Linked DNA regions of Marinoscillum sp. 108. The protein of the gene in region 3 interacts with the protein of the main gene of each other region in a pairwise test. Links are inferred from orthologs where the notes say so. Each region holds a gene or a part of one and is shown on either strand. Other genes may lie near its edges. The genes, in order: GV030_RS13860, rplL and dnaE.

Evidence for each region.
Region 1: the proteins of dnaE (region 3) and GV030_RS13860 interact in binary tests that used the Escherichia coli proteins (3 or more experiments, as listed by UniProt). The link is inferred for Marinoscillum sp. 108 from one-to-one orthologs.
Region 2: the proteins of dnaE (region 3) and rplL interact in binary tests that used the Escherichia coli proteins (3 or more experiments, as listed by UniProt). The link is inferred for Marinoscillum sp. 108 from one-to-one orthologs.

What each region holds. Positions count from the first base shown.
Region 1 is NZ_LR734808.1:3,404,820-3,407,908, reverse strand. What follows is about bases 118-3,053. They hold GV030_RS13860 (pyridoxal phosphate-dependent aminotransferase), read right to left. Parts: upstream 2,218-3,053; coding sequence 1,018-2,217; downstream 118-1,017. Other genes in these bases: GV030_RS13855 (outer membrane beta-barrel protein), read left to right, coding at 2,267-3,053; GV030_RS13865 (bifunctional heptose 7-phosphate kinase/heptose 1-phosphate adenyltransferase), read right to left, coding at 118-1,018. In the rest of the region: more of GV030_RS13865, read right to left, coding at 11-117; more of GV030_RS13855, read left to right, coding at 3,054-3,089. UniProt on the Escherichia coli protein: Shows aminotransferase activity with methionine and histidine as substrates, and to a lesser extent also with phenylalanine.
Region 2 is NZ_LR734817.1:655,384-658,307, forward strand. The notes cover bases 1-2,771. They hold rplL (50S ribosomal protein L7/L12), read right to left. Parts: upstream 1,690-2,771; coding sequence 1,312-1,689; downstream 1-1,311. Other genes in these bases: rpoB (DNA-directed RNA polymerase subunit beta), read right to left, coding at 1-1,178; rplJ (50S ribosomal protein L10), read right to left, coding at 1,720-2,247; rplA (50S ribosomal protein L1), read right to left, coding at 2,254-2,771. Also shown: more of rplA, read right to left, coding at 2,772-2,924. UniProt on the Escherichia coli protein: The binding site for several of the GTPase factors involved in protein synthesis (IF-2, EF-Tu, EF-G and RF3). Is thus essential for accurate translation.
Region 3 is NZ_LR734808.1:1,784,619-1,789,580, reverse strand. What follows is about bases 146-4,954. They hold dnaE (DNA polymerase III subunit alpha), read right to left. Parts: upstream 4,576-4,954; coding sequence 346-4,575; downstream 146-345. Other genes in these bases: GV030_RS07380 (hypothetical protein), read right to left, coding at 4,772-4,954; trxA (thioredoxin), read right to left, coding at 146-230. Outside these bases: more of trxA, read right to left, coding at 1-145; more of GV030_RS07380, read right to left, coding at 4,955-4,962. UniProt on the Escherichia coli protein: DNA polymerase III is a complex, multichain enzyme responsible for most of the replicative synthesis in bacteria. This DNA polymerase also exhibits 3' to 5' exonuclease activity. The alpha chain is the DNA polymerase catalytic subunit.

The DNA.
Region 1 (3,089 bases), 1.6 Mb from region 3 along the record:
AACTGCTGGTTTACTTCAACTGCGCTAAGAGAAGTTCATTGGATTGAGCTTCTCCAAGCAATCGGATGGGGTCTATCGGCATCACTCCAGGATACTCACAGACAATACCGCCTCCTAAGTTAGCCAACTCAGCGGTAAATAGCAGTGGCAAATTCAGTGCACAGCAGAGTCCGGCAATAGAAATGACCGTATCTCCAGCCCCTGACACATCCGATATGCTGCGCAAATGCGCCGGCAATTTTCCGGATACTGCGTCTGAATAATAATAAACACCTTCCCCGGAAAGTGTTAACAGCAGCTGGTCAAATTGAATTTTGCCCGATAGTAGAGTGGCGCCATCAGCCAGGGAAGACTCATCGAGACTCAATGCCTCAAGCCCCAATCCGGTTTTCATTTCTGAGAGATTGGGTTTGAACAGACTCACGCCCTGATAAGTAAGGAAATTTTTCTTTTTGGGATCTACCACCACTGGCACGCTGCACTCCTGCGCCGCTCGAATAATCCACTGAATCAGCTCCTTACTCAGACAACCTTTATCATAGTCTTGCAGTAGAATCAAGTCCACCTCACTTATGAGCGGTTCGATGATTGCAGTCAATAACGAACGCTCTACAGCCGTTAGCGACCGTTCGGTTTCTCTGTCTATCCTAAGCAGGTGTTGAGAACCGGAAAGAACCCTGTGCTTGACAGTGGTCACTCGTTCGTCGCTTTTGACTACTTGTGCAGCAGAAATTCGCTGTTGCTCCAGCAGCTGGATCAGTAAATCCGCCTCCGGATCCGCTCCGGCGAGCGTACAAAGAATAGGGTGGGCACCAAGCGCCTGGATATTGAGCGCCACGTTGGCTGCTCCGCCAAGGCGATGCTCGGTCTTTTGGGCCTGTAAGATGGGTACAGGTGCCTCCGGAGATACCCGGTGCACCTCACCATATGTGTAAGTATCGACCATCGAATCACCGATGATCAATACTTTCATTTTTGTAAAAGCATTGAAAACCCCCTCAATGGAGTCAAATGCCATTATGCTAGTTTAGCCAATGATGCCTTCATCCTGCTCATGGCCGTTTTCAGATCCTCAACAGAAGCAGCATAAGACAGTCTCAAACATCTGGGATCACCAAATGCCTCACCAGTCACTACCGATACATTGGCATCTTCCAATAAAAACAGACTTAAGTCGGTGGCGTCAGCAATGACCTTCCCGTTGACACTTTTGCCAAAATAGCTGCTCACATTGGGGAAAAAATAGAAGGCTCCACCAGGCATATTCACCTCCACACCGGGAATTTCACTCAGCAGGCCATACACCAGCTCCCGTCGGCTTCTGTACTCCTCCACCATCTTGTAAGATGGCTCATAGTCTGAAGTCAGGGCCGTCAACGCGGCACGCTGAGCTATTGAACAGTTGGCTGAGGTGATCTGCCCCTGCATTTTATTGGCTGCTTTGGCCAGCCATAGGGGAGCTCCGATGTACCCCACTCTCCAGCCAGTCATTGCAAATCCTTTGGCAAATCCGTTGACAGTAACTGTACGATCCTCCATGCCTGCAATGGCACCGATGCTCACATGCTTCTCTCCGTAGTTGATCAACTCATAAATTTCATCGGAGATCACCACGATATTTGGATATTCTTTCAGCACTTCCGCGATAGCCTCCAGTTCTTCCTGAGAAAAAACAGAACCTGTGGGATTACATGGTGATGAAAAAATCAATGCTTTTGTTTTGTCCGTGATAGAGGCTTTCAGTTGCTCGGCTGTTGCTTTAAAGTCATGTTCCAAATCTCCATTCACAAAAACACACTTCCCCTCAGCCAGTTCCACCAAAGCGCTATAGCTCACCCAGTATGGCGAAAATACGATCACCTCATCACCCGGATCCAGCAGTGCCAAAAATACGTTGGCAATAGACTGCTTGGCTCCATTGGAAACCACAATCTGATCAGGCGAATAATTCAATCCGTTTTCCTTCTTGAATTTGGCACTGATAGCTTCTCTGAGATCCAAATAGCCATTTACCGGAGGGTACGCAAAGTACTTTCCTTCATCAATGGCCGCTTTCGCTCCCTCCTGAATGTGTTTAGGCGTCTTAAAGTCCGGCTCGCCCAAGCTAAGGCTTATTACGTCCACTCCATTCTGCTTCAGCTCCCTTGCCTTTGCTGCCATGGCCAGGGTTGCAGATTCTGCCATATTTTTGATTCGCTCTGATCGTAAATCCATTATCTTTATTCGTTTTGAGGTGCAAAATTAATTAAATCAAATACATCATCAAATGAGAAAAACTATCTATTTTATATTTATATGTGTCTTTTTTTTGAAATTTTTCAATGCGAAAGCGCAAGAATCCAAAATCAAGTTTGGCGCATACCTGGATACCTACTATAGTTTTGACTTTAGCAAACCTCTGGATAATCAACGACTTTACGTCACTCAATACGATAAACACAACGAATTTAACCTGAGCCACGCCTGGGTGAGTGCCGCCTACGAAGAAGATAAAGTCAGGGCTAGTCTGGCCCTACAGGTGGGAACCTATCCGGCCAACAACTACGGGGCAGAACCAGAAAAACTCTACCAAATGGTGTATGAAGCGTATGCGGGGTATCAGGTAACAAAAAAAGGATGGTTGGATGTGGGGATTTTTGGCGGACATTTTGGTTATGAAAGTGCCTTGTCTCTGGATCGGGATCTGTATTCTCCCGCACTGGCCACTGAGTACACCCCATACTATCAGTCTGGTCTGCGGTACACCCACGACCTCTCAGACAAAACACAGCTAAGAGCAGTAGTTCTCAACGGCTGGCAAAATATAGGTGAAACCAACAATAAAAAATCACTGGGTATCGCCGTGGACCACACGCTGAATGAATCATTCAAAATAAGCTATGGTAACTATTACGGCAATGAGAGCACCAACAGCAACATGGACCTGATGAGGTTTCACAACAATCTGATTCTCGAGGCAAAGCCCCTTAAGAATTGGAAAATTGCAGGTGTGCTAGACTACACCACACAAAGCAACAGCGCTACTGATAAAAACCTACACACTTCTTTTATCACGGTGATCAGCAAGTATACATTTTCTGAAAAATGGT
Region 2 (2,924 bases), on a different replicon or contig from region 3:
ATCAGGTACTTCACAATCAGGATAATATCCTCTGTAGTAAGGGTTCTCTTATCGTACCCTATATCCAAACCAAGCTTCTTGTTGATTCTGTATCGACCTACCTCTCCCAGATCGTAACGTTTGTCACTGAAGAAGAGATTTTGAATAATATCCCGTGCAGTCTGCTCATCCGGAGCATCTGTGTTTCTCAGCTGACGATAGATCTGCTCAACAGCCTCCTTCTCGGAGTTTGAGTTATCCTTCTGAAGCGTGTTATATATAATGGAGTAATCCGTGATGTTAACATCCTTTCTGTGAAGGACAATTGACTTGCTGCCGGATTCCAGAATTGTCTCTATATCATCTTCAGAAATAATACCATCTCTTTCGAGGATGACTTCATTTCTGTCAATGGATACAACCTCTCCGGTATCTTCATCCACAAAATCCTCAGTCCAGGTACGCAGTACTCGGGCAGCCAGTCTACGGCCTATTACTTTCTTAAGCTCCTTTTCAGTAGCGTCGATCTCTTCGGACAGGCCGAAAAGATCCAATATTTTTTTATCAGATCCATATCCTATTGATCGCAGAAGTGTGGTAATAGGAAATTTCTTTTTTCGATCGATATAGGCATACATCACATTGTTGACGTCCGTAGCAAATTCGATCCAGGATCCTTTGAAAGGAATAATCCTTGCAGAATAAAGGTGGGTACCATTTGTATGCTTGCTTTGAGCAAAGAACACACCTGGTGACCTGTGCAACTGCGAAACGATCACTCGTTCAGCTCCATTGATTACGAAAGACCCCTTAGCGGTCATATATGGGATATTCCCCAAAAAGACTTCCTGCTCAATGGTCTCAAAATCTTCATTCTCCTCATCATTGCAAAGCAAACGAAGCTTAGCTTTGAGGGGAACAGAGTGCGTCAAACCTCTCTCGATGCTCTCATCAACTGAGTACTTTGGAGGGTCAACAGTATAATCGACAAATTCCAGCACGAAATTTTCTCTGGAATCACTGATAGGAAAGTTCTCCATGAACACTTTATACAGTCCTTCGGAATTTCTTTTCTCAGAAGGAGTGTCCAGCTGGAAAAAGTCAACGAATGACTTTAGCTGTACGTCAAGGAAATCAGGATAATCGATTACAGATTTTATAGAAGAGAAATTAACTCTCTCAGATGTATTTTTAGCCAAAGCTTTATCTGTTTAGTTCAAAATAAGGATCAAGAACAATATGTGGTAGATACAAACAGGAAAAGACCTGATCCTTATCCCGATGGATATCGGGATGGGAGCCAGGCCTAAACCTTAGTTGATGAAAATCAAATTATTTTAGCTCAACCTCGGCACCAGCTTCTTCAAGCTGCTTTTTCAGCGCCTCAGCTTCATCTTTAGCTACGCCTTCTTTTACGTTACTTGGAGCACCATCCACTAATTCCTTAGCTTCTTTTAGTCCAAGACCTGTAAGTTCTTTTACTAGTTTCACAACTGCAAGCTTAGCGGCACCAGCTGACTTAAGTACAACATCAAAAGATGATTTTTCTTCAGCAGCACTTCCACCATCACCACCACCAGCTACCATTACAGGAGCTGCTGCGGCTGCAGGCTCAATACCATACTCATCTTTAAGGATTGTAGCTAGTTCACTTACCTCTTTTACTGAAAGGTTTACTAGTTGCTCAGCGAATTCTTTTAAATCTGCCATTTTAATTGTCAATTAATTTTGTTAAAAATCTTATTCTCTTTCTGAAAGTGTTTTTACCAGTCCGGCTATTGTATGCTGACCACTCTGTAGAGCGGAAATAACATTCTTAGCAGGCGACTGAAGTAATGAAATAACCTCACCAATAAGTTCCTGTTTAGACTTGAGCTTACTCAAAATCTCTAACTGGTCTTCACCGATGAAAATATCTGAATCTATGGAAGCAGCCTTAAACTTAGGTCTCTGATCTTTATCTTCCTTCTTGAAGTCTTTAATGACTCTGGCAGGTATGTTTGCGTTTTCATTCACAAACATGATCCCTGAGAATCCTTTAAGTGTACTATCCAATGATGAATAGTCATTGTCAAGATTTTCAAGAGCTTTCTTGATCAAAGTATTTTTCACAACCTTGTACTCCACACCTTTCTTGAAGCACATCTCTCTGAACTTGTTGATTTGCTCAACAGTCAGTCCTGATGTGTCAGTGATGTAGAAGTGGTCTGTTTGCTGAAATTTTTCTGTTAAACCAGCAATCACTTGTGCTTTTTCTTCTCTAGTCATAACGTCTTATAGTCCAGCTATGCTATTTTTATCAACAGCTATTCCCTTACTCATTGTACTGGATAGTGTGATTGATTTAAAATATGTACCCTTGGCTGAAGAAGGTTTCAACTTCGCCACAGTTTGAATCATCTCTACTGCATTTTGCATGATCTTCTCTGGATCAAAGGAGATCTTACCAATGCTTGTATGAATAATTCCTGTTTTATCAACTTTGAAGTCGATCTTACCTGCCTTTACCTCGGTTACCGCCTGAGCAATATCCATGGTTACAGTGCCTGACTTAGGGTTAGGCATCAATCCTCTTGGTCCGAGTACTCTACCTAACTTACCCACTTTAGCCATTACTGTTGGCATTGTGATGATCACATCGATCGCAGTCCATCCACCTTCTATTTTGGTGATGTAGTCGTCAAGACCTACATAGTCCGCTCCAGCTGCCTTAGCCTCTTCCTCCTTATCTGGAGTACAAAGCACTAGCACCTTCACTTCTTTGCCAATCCCGTTAGGCAGAGCCACCACTCCACGAACCATCTGGTCCGCTTTACGTGGGTCTACACCCAGTCTAATATCAATATCAACAGACGCATCGAATTTGGAAAAGGTAATATCCTTTACCAATTGAGCAGCCTCTTCGATAGAGTATTCCTTATTTACGTCAACAAGCTCTGCAGCTT
Region 3 (4,962 bases):
AGGGTAGGGATAGAGCGAATGCCAAACTTTGCAGAAATCTCAGGGTTTGAGTCCACGTCTACTTTGCCAATCACAGCTTTGCCTTCATAGTCAGCAGCCAACTCTTCCACTACAGGGGCGATCATTTTACAAGGTCCGCACCATTCCGCCCAGAAATCCACAAGTACGGGTTTATCGGTATTGATTATTTCTTCGAAATTTTGATCAGTTAATTCTAATGGATGTGCCATTTTTATATCAGTTAATAATTATAATTCAAGTTGATAACGGCAAAGATATGCTTTTTGTTGATCCACTTTTTATTTAAGTATTCATTTGTTGTCTCTCGGACAATAGGGATAAAGATCAGCTGGTCAGCACCCGGTAGCTGATGTCTTCCAGCCTGTCCAGCTCCTTGATGAGGTCGTCATTGATGTCCACAGATATTTTCCTGCTCATCATCTCCAGATTGATCATTCGCTCCTCAAAAGCACCCATGATATTGAGCTTGAATACGTTGTTTCCGGGATATTTCTGGCCATAGCGCTCCAGCTCTCCGATGAGTGCCGGACTCACATCGGATAACCGCATTTGCAGTTCTATCCCTTTGGCCATGCGCTCACGAATATCGCTGAGTGGCTCCATGCTGGTGATTTTAAACTCCAGATCGGTGCCGCTCCATCTGTTTTGCACAATTCCCGTCATGTAGATGAACCAACCCTTCTCCAGGTATGCCTTGAAATCCAGGTAGCTGGGCGAGAATAGAAAAAACTCATGGCTGTCTGAGTAGCCAGTGATTTTGAAGCGCCCATAGGGCTTCCCTTTTTTGGTGGTGAGATGTGCCACTTCAGTGATCATACCCCCTAATTTGATCTCTTTACCCTGAAGCTTCTCCAGGTCCACCAGGTCGCTGAGTTTGGTGTTGGTGAAGTATTTCATCTCAAACTTGTACTGATCCAATGGGTGCCCCGAGATGTAGAGGCCCACCATTTCCTGCTCTATGTTGAGCTTTTCTATTTCTCCATAGGGCTCTATTTTGCCAATGCGCGGGCGCATCACTACATTGGACTCACTGCCTCCCCCAAACAGGGAAGCCTGCGCACTGTCCTCTTCCTGCTGAAGTTTATTGGCGTAGCGAATGGCCTTTTCGATCAGACTGGCCCCTTCTTCATCAGGCTCCACGTACTGTCGTCTATGAAACTCATCGAAACAGTCGAATCCTCCGGCTTTAGCCAGACTTTCGAATGATTTTTTATTCACAGCTCTGAGGTTTACCCTCGAGGCAAAATCAAACAGATCACTGAATGGGCCATTGGCATCTCGTTCTTCAATAATTGCCAGCACGGCAGATTCACCAGTACCTTTGATGGCTCCCAGTCCAAAGCGGATTTCGCCGGCGGCATTCACTTCAAAGTTGAGGCCTGACTCATTCACGTGAGGTCCCAACACTTTGATGCCCTGATTACGGCATTCTTCCATGAAGAAGCTCACTTTTTCAATGTTGCTTTGGTTATGCGTGAGCACAGAGGCCATGTATTCAGCCGGATAGTTGGCTTTGAGGTAACCGGTCTGATAAGCCACCACAGAGTAGCAGGTACTGTGTGATTTATTGAAGGCATAGGCTGCAAAGGCTTCCCAGTCTTTCCAGATTTTCTCCAGTTTGTCTTCTGGGTGTCCTTTTTCCTTGGCTTGCCCGATAAATTGGGGTTTCATCTTATCGAGCACCTGCTTTTGCTTCTTACCCATCGCCTTACGCAAAACGTCAGCTTCACCTTTGGTGAAGCCGGCCAGCTTTTGCGAGAGCAGCATTACTTGCTCCTGATAAACTGTGATTCCGTAGGTTTCAGCCAGGTATTCCTCCATGTCTGGCACATCATACTGAATCTTGGAGCGGCCATGTTTTCGGTCGATGAACTCCGGGATGTATTCCATAGGTCCCGGACGATATAGGGCGTTCATGGCAATAAGGTCTTCCAGTTTATCGGGTTTTAGCGCCCGCAGGTGCTTCTGCATGCCCGGAGATTCAAACTGGAATGTTCCGTTGGTTTCACCTTTTTGATAGAGTTCGTAGGTTTTAGGATCATCGAGTGGAATTTCATCTATATCGATGACTATGCCGTGCCGTTTTTTTACATTCTCTATTGCTGTTTTAATAATAGAAAGTGTTTTCAGACCCAAAAAGTCCATTTTCAGCATTCCGGCAGATTCTACCACGCTGTTGTCAAACTGTGTGACAAGAAGGCTAGAGTCCTTGGATTTGGCGAGCGGTACGAAATTGGTCATATCATCTGGTGTGATGATAATCCCGCAGGCATGTACCCCGGTGTTTCTGAGTGAACCTTCCAGAATTACCGCCTGGTTCAGCACCTGAGAGGGGAGGTCTTTGCCTCTCCGCATTCGCTCGAGCTCGGGTACCTCGCCCCAGATTTTGGAGAATTTGGCCCCTGGTTTTTCGGGTACCAGCTTGGCGATGGAGTCTGTTTCCGGCAGTGGTAGCTCCATGACTCGCCCTGCATCCCTTATGGCTGACTTTGGCGCCATGGTACCGTAGGTGATGATCTGAGCCACCTGGGTGAACCCGTATTTTTTCACCACATAGTCTATAACCTTTTCCCGTCCTTCATTGTCAAAGTCAATATCAATATCGGGAAGTGATACCCTGTCTGGATTCAGGAAACGCTCAAACAGGAGATCGTACGCAATGGGGTCTACATTGGTGATTCCTATACAGTAGGCCACCGCAGATCCTGCGGCAGAGCCTCTTCCGGGACCTACCGCCACGCCCATTTCGCGGGCCTTGCTGGTGAAATCCTGCACAATCAGGAAGTACCCGGGATAGCCCGTGTTTTCGATGGTGGCCAGCTCAAAATCCAGCCTTTCCTTGATCTCTTCGGTGATTTCTTTGTAGCGTTTTTTTGCGCCAATATAGGTGAGGTGCCTGAGGTAAGCATTTTCTCCACGTTTACCTCCATCAACCTCATCTTCAGGGTTTTTAAATTCCTCCGGGATATCAAAAGCTGGAAGGAGCACATCACGTTCCAGCTTGAACTCCTCTACTTTGCCGATGAGCTCCGCAATGTTCTCAATGGCCTCAGGCAGGTCAGTAAATGCAGCCTTCATTTCCTCCTGGCCCTTGAAGTAATACTTTGAGTTTTTTAGCCCGGGACGGAAACCCCTTCCACGGCCGATGGGCGTACTCTGCTTCTCATTTTCTTTGATACAAATAAGTACATCGTGGGCCTTAGAGTCCTCTTCATCAAGGTAGAAGAGTTCATTAGCCGCGATCATCTTTACATTGTACTTTCTGGCAAAACCGATGAGCACATCATTGAGGTGATTTTCCTCATCCAGTCCGTGTCGGTTGATTTCCAGATAGAAATCATCTCCGAACAGGTCCAGCCACCACTGTAAGGCTTCTTCTGCCTGGTGCTCACCTACGTTCAGGATCAGGTGGGGGATCTCGCCGTAGAGCCCGCCACTGGTAGCGATCACCCCTTCGCGGTATTTTTTGATCAGTTCTTTGTCCACCCTGGGGTAGAGTCCATAGAGCCCTTCTATGTAGGCATAGGAGCTTAGCTTAACCAGGTTTTCGTAGCCTTTTTTATTTTTGGCCATCAGCACCTGCTGAAAACGCCGATCGGGATTGTCTTTGGTGAACTGAAGCTTTAATCGCTCTTCGGCCACAAAAAACTCACACCCCACAATGGGTTTAACGCCCGCATTGAGTGCCGCTCTCACAAATTTGAAAGCTCCGAACATGTTGCCCAGGTCAGTAATGGCCACCGCCGGCATGTCAAAAGCTTTGGCTTTAGCCACGATAGACTCCACATTGGGGGTGGCCTGAAGCACAGAAAACTGAGAGTGAACATGCAGATGGCAAAAAGGGCCTTTAATGTCTTCTACAGCTACTTCTTCATTGCTGGCCCGTCCGGTACGTTTTTCGCGAGCCCAGGAAAAATTGGCTGCTTCCAGATCGGGAGCTTCATAAGTGATTTTGGAAGGGTCAGTATCATCAAATGTTTTGATGATTTTTCTTCGAAGGCATTCAAAAAATGCCCTGGCTGTGGCGTCCACATCGTAGGCCGCATCGTGTGCATCATCGAATGGTTTTCCGAATAATTTCGTATAAAGCTCTATCAGCTTCGGCTGCTTGAGCCTGCCGCCAATACCTCCCTGTAGCTGACAGAACTCCACTGTGTCAGTGGAAGTATCGATGTTGGGGTAGGCTTCCAGGAGGTTTTCCTGGTCTGTGCGCAAGTATTCTGCCCCAATGATTTTATTGTCAAACTCAATGTTATGTCCAACCAAAACCTTAGCGCGCTGAACGTCCGCAGAGAATTTGTCCAGTACACCCTTCAGGTCTTCTCCCACCTCAAGTGCGCGCTCGGTGGAGATACCGTGTACTTTTTGGGCATTGAAGGGAATGGTGAACCCTTCAGGTTTTACGACATGATTACCTTGAGAAACTAGATTTCCCTCTGCGTCGTGTAGCTGCCAGGCCAGTTGTACCAGTCTGGGCCAGTTGTCAAAATCGGTAAGAGGTGCCGTTTTGTTCCTGGGAAGACCAGTGGTTTCCGTATCAAAGATTAAGTACATGAAGTGTGGTGGTTTGCTTATTGCAACAAAAAACAAAATAAGAAAATCCCACGGCCAATTGGGTCATGTAGGTCGGGTATTTCTATGCTGTGGAAAACTTGTGGATATGTTCATTAGTTTTCAGTAGCGCGTGGAGCTTCCCTGAATGGGAATGGCCGTGGAGGCACATTAAGTAGGAAACTCAGAGGGGCGCGCTTCAGGGTTGCCCGAATGTCATTTTTACGATTGATTGAGTGGAAAAATCTACAGACTCGTAATCAAAGGTATAGGTTTCGGACCCCTGGAGAATGGTAAGTTGCTCGAAGATCACGGGGCTGTTTTTCTTGTTCCACTTTTCGAAATGTACCTGAATGATCTCTCCTTTTTTGTAGGGATTGACCTGCGAGA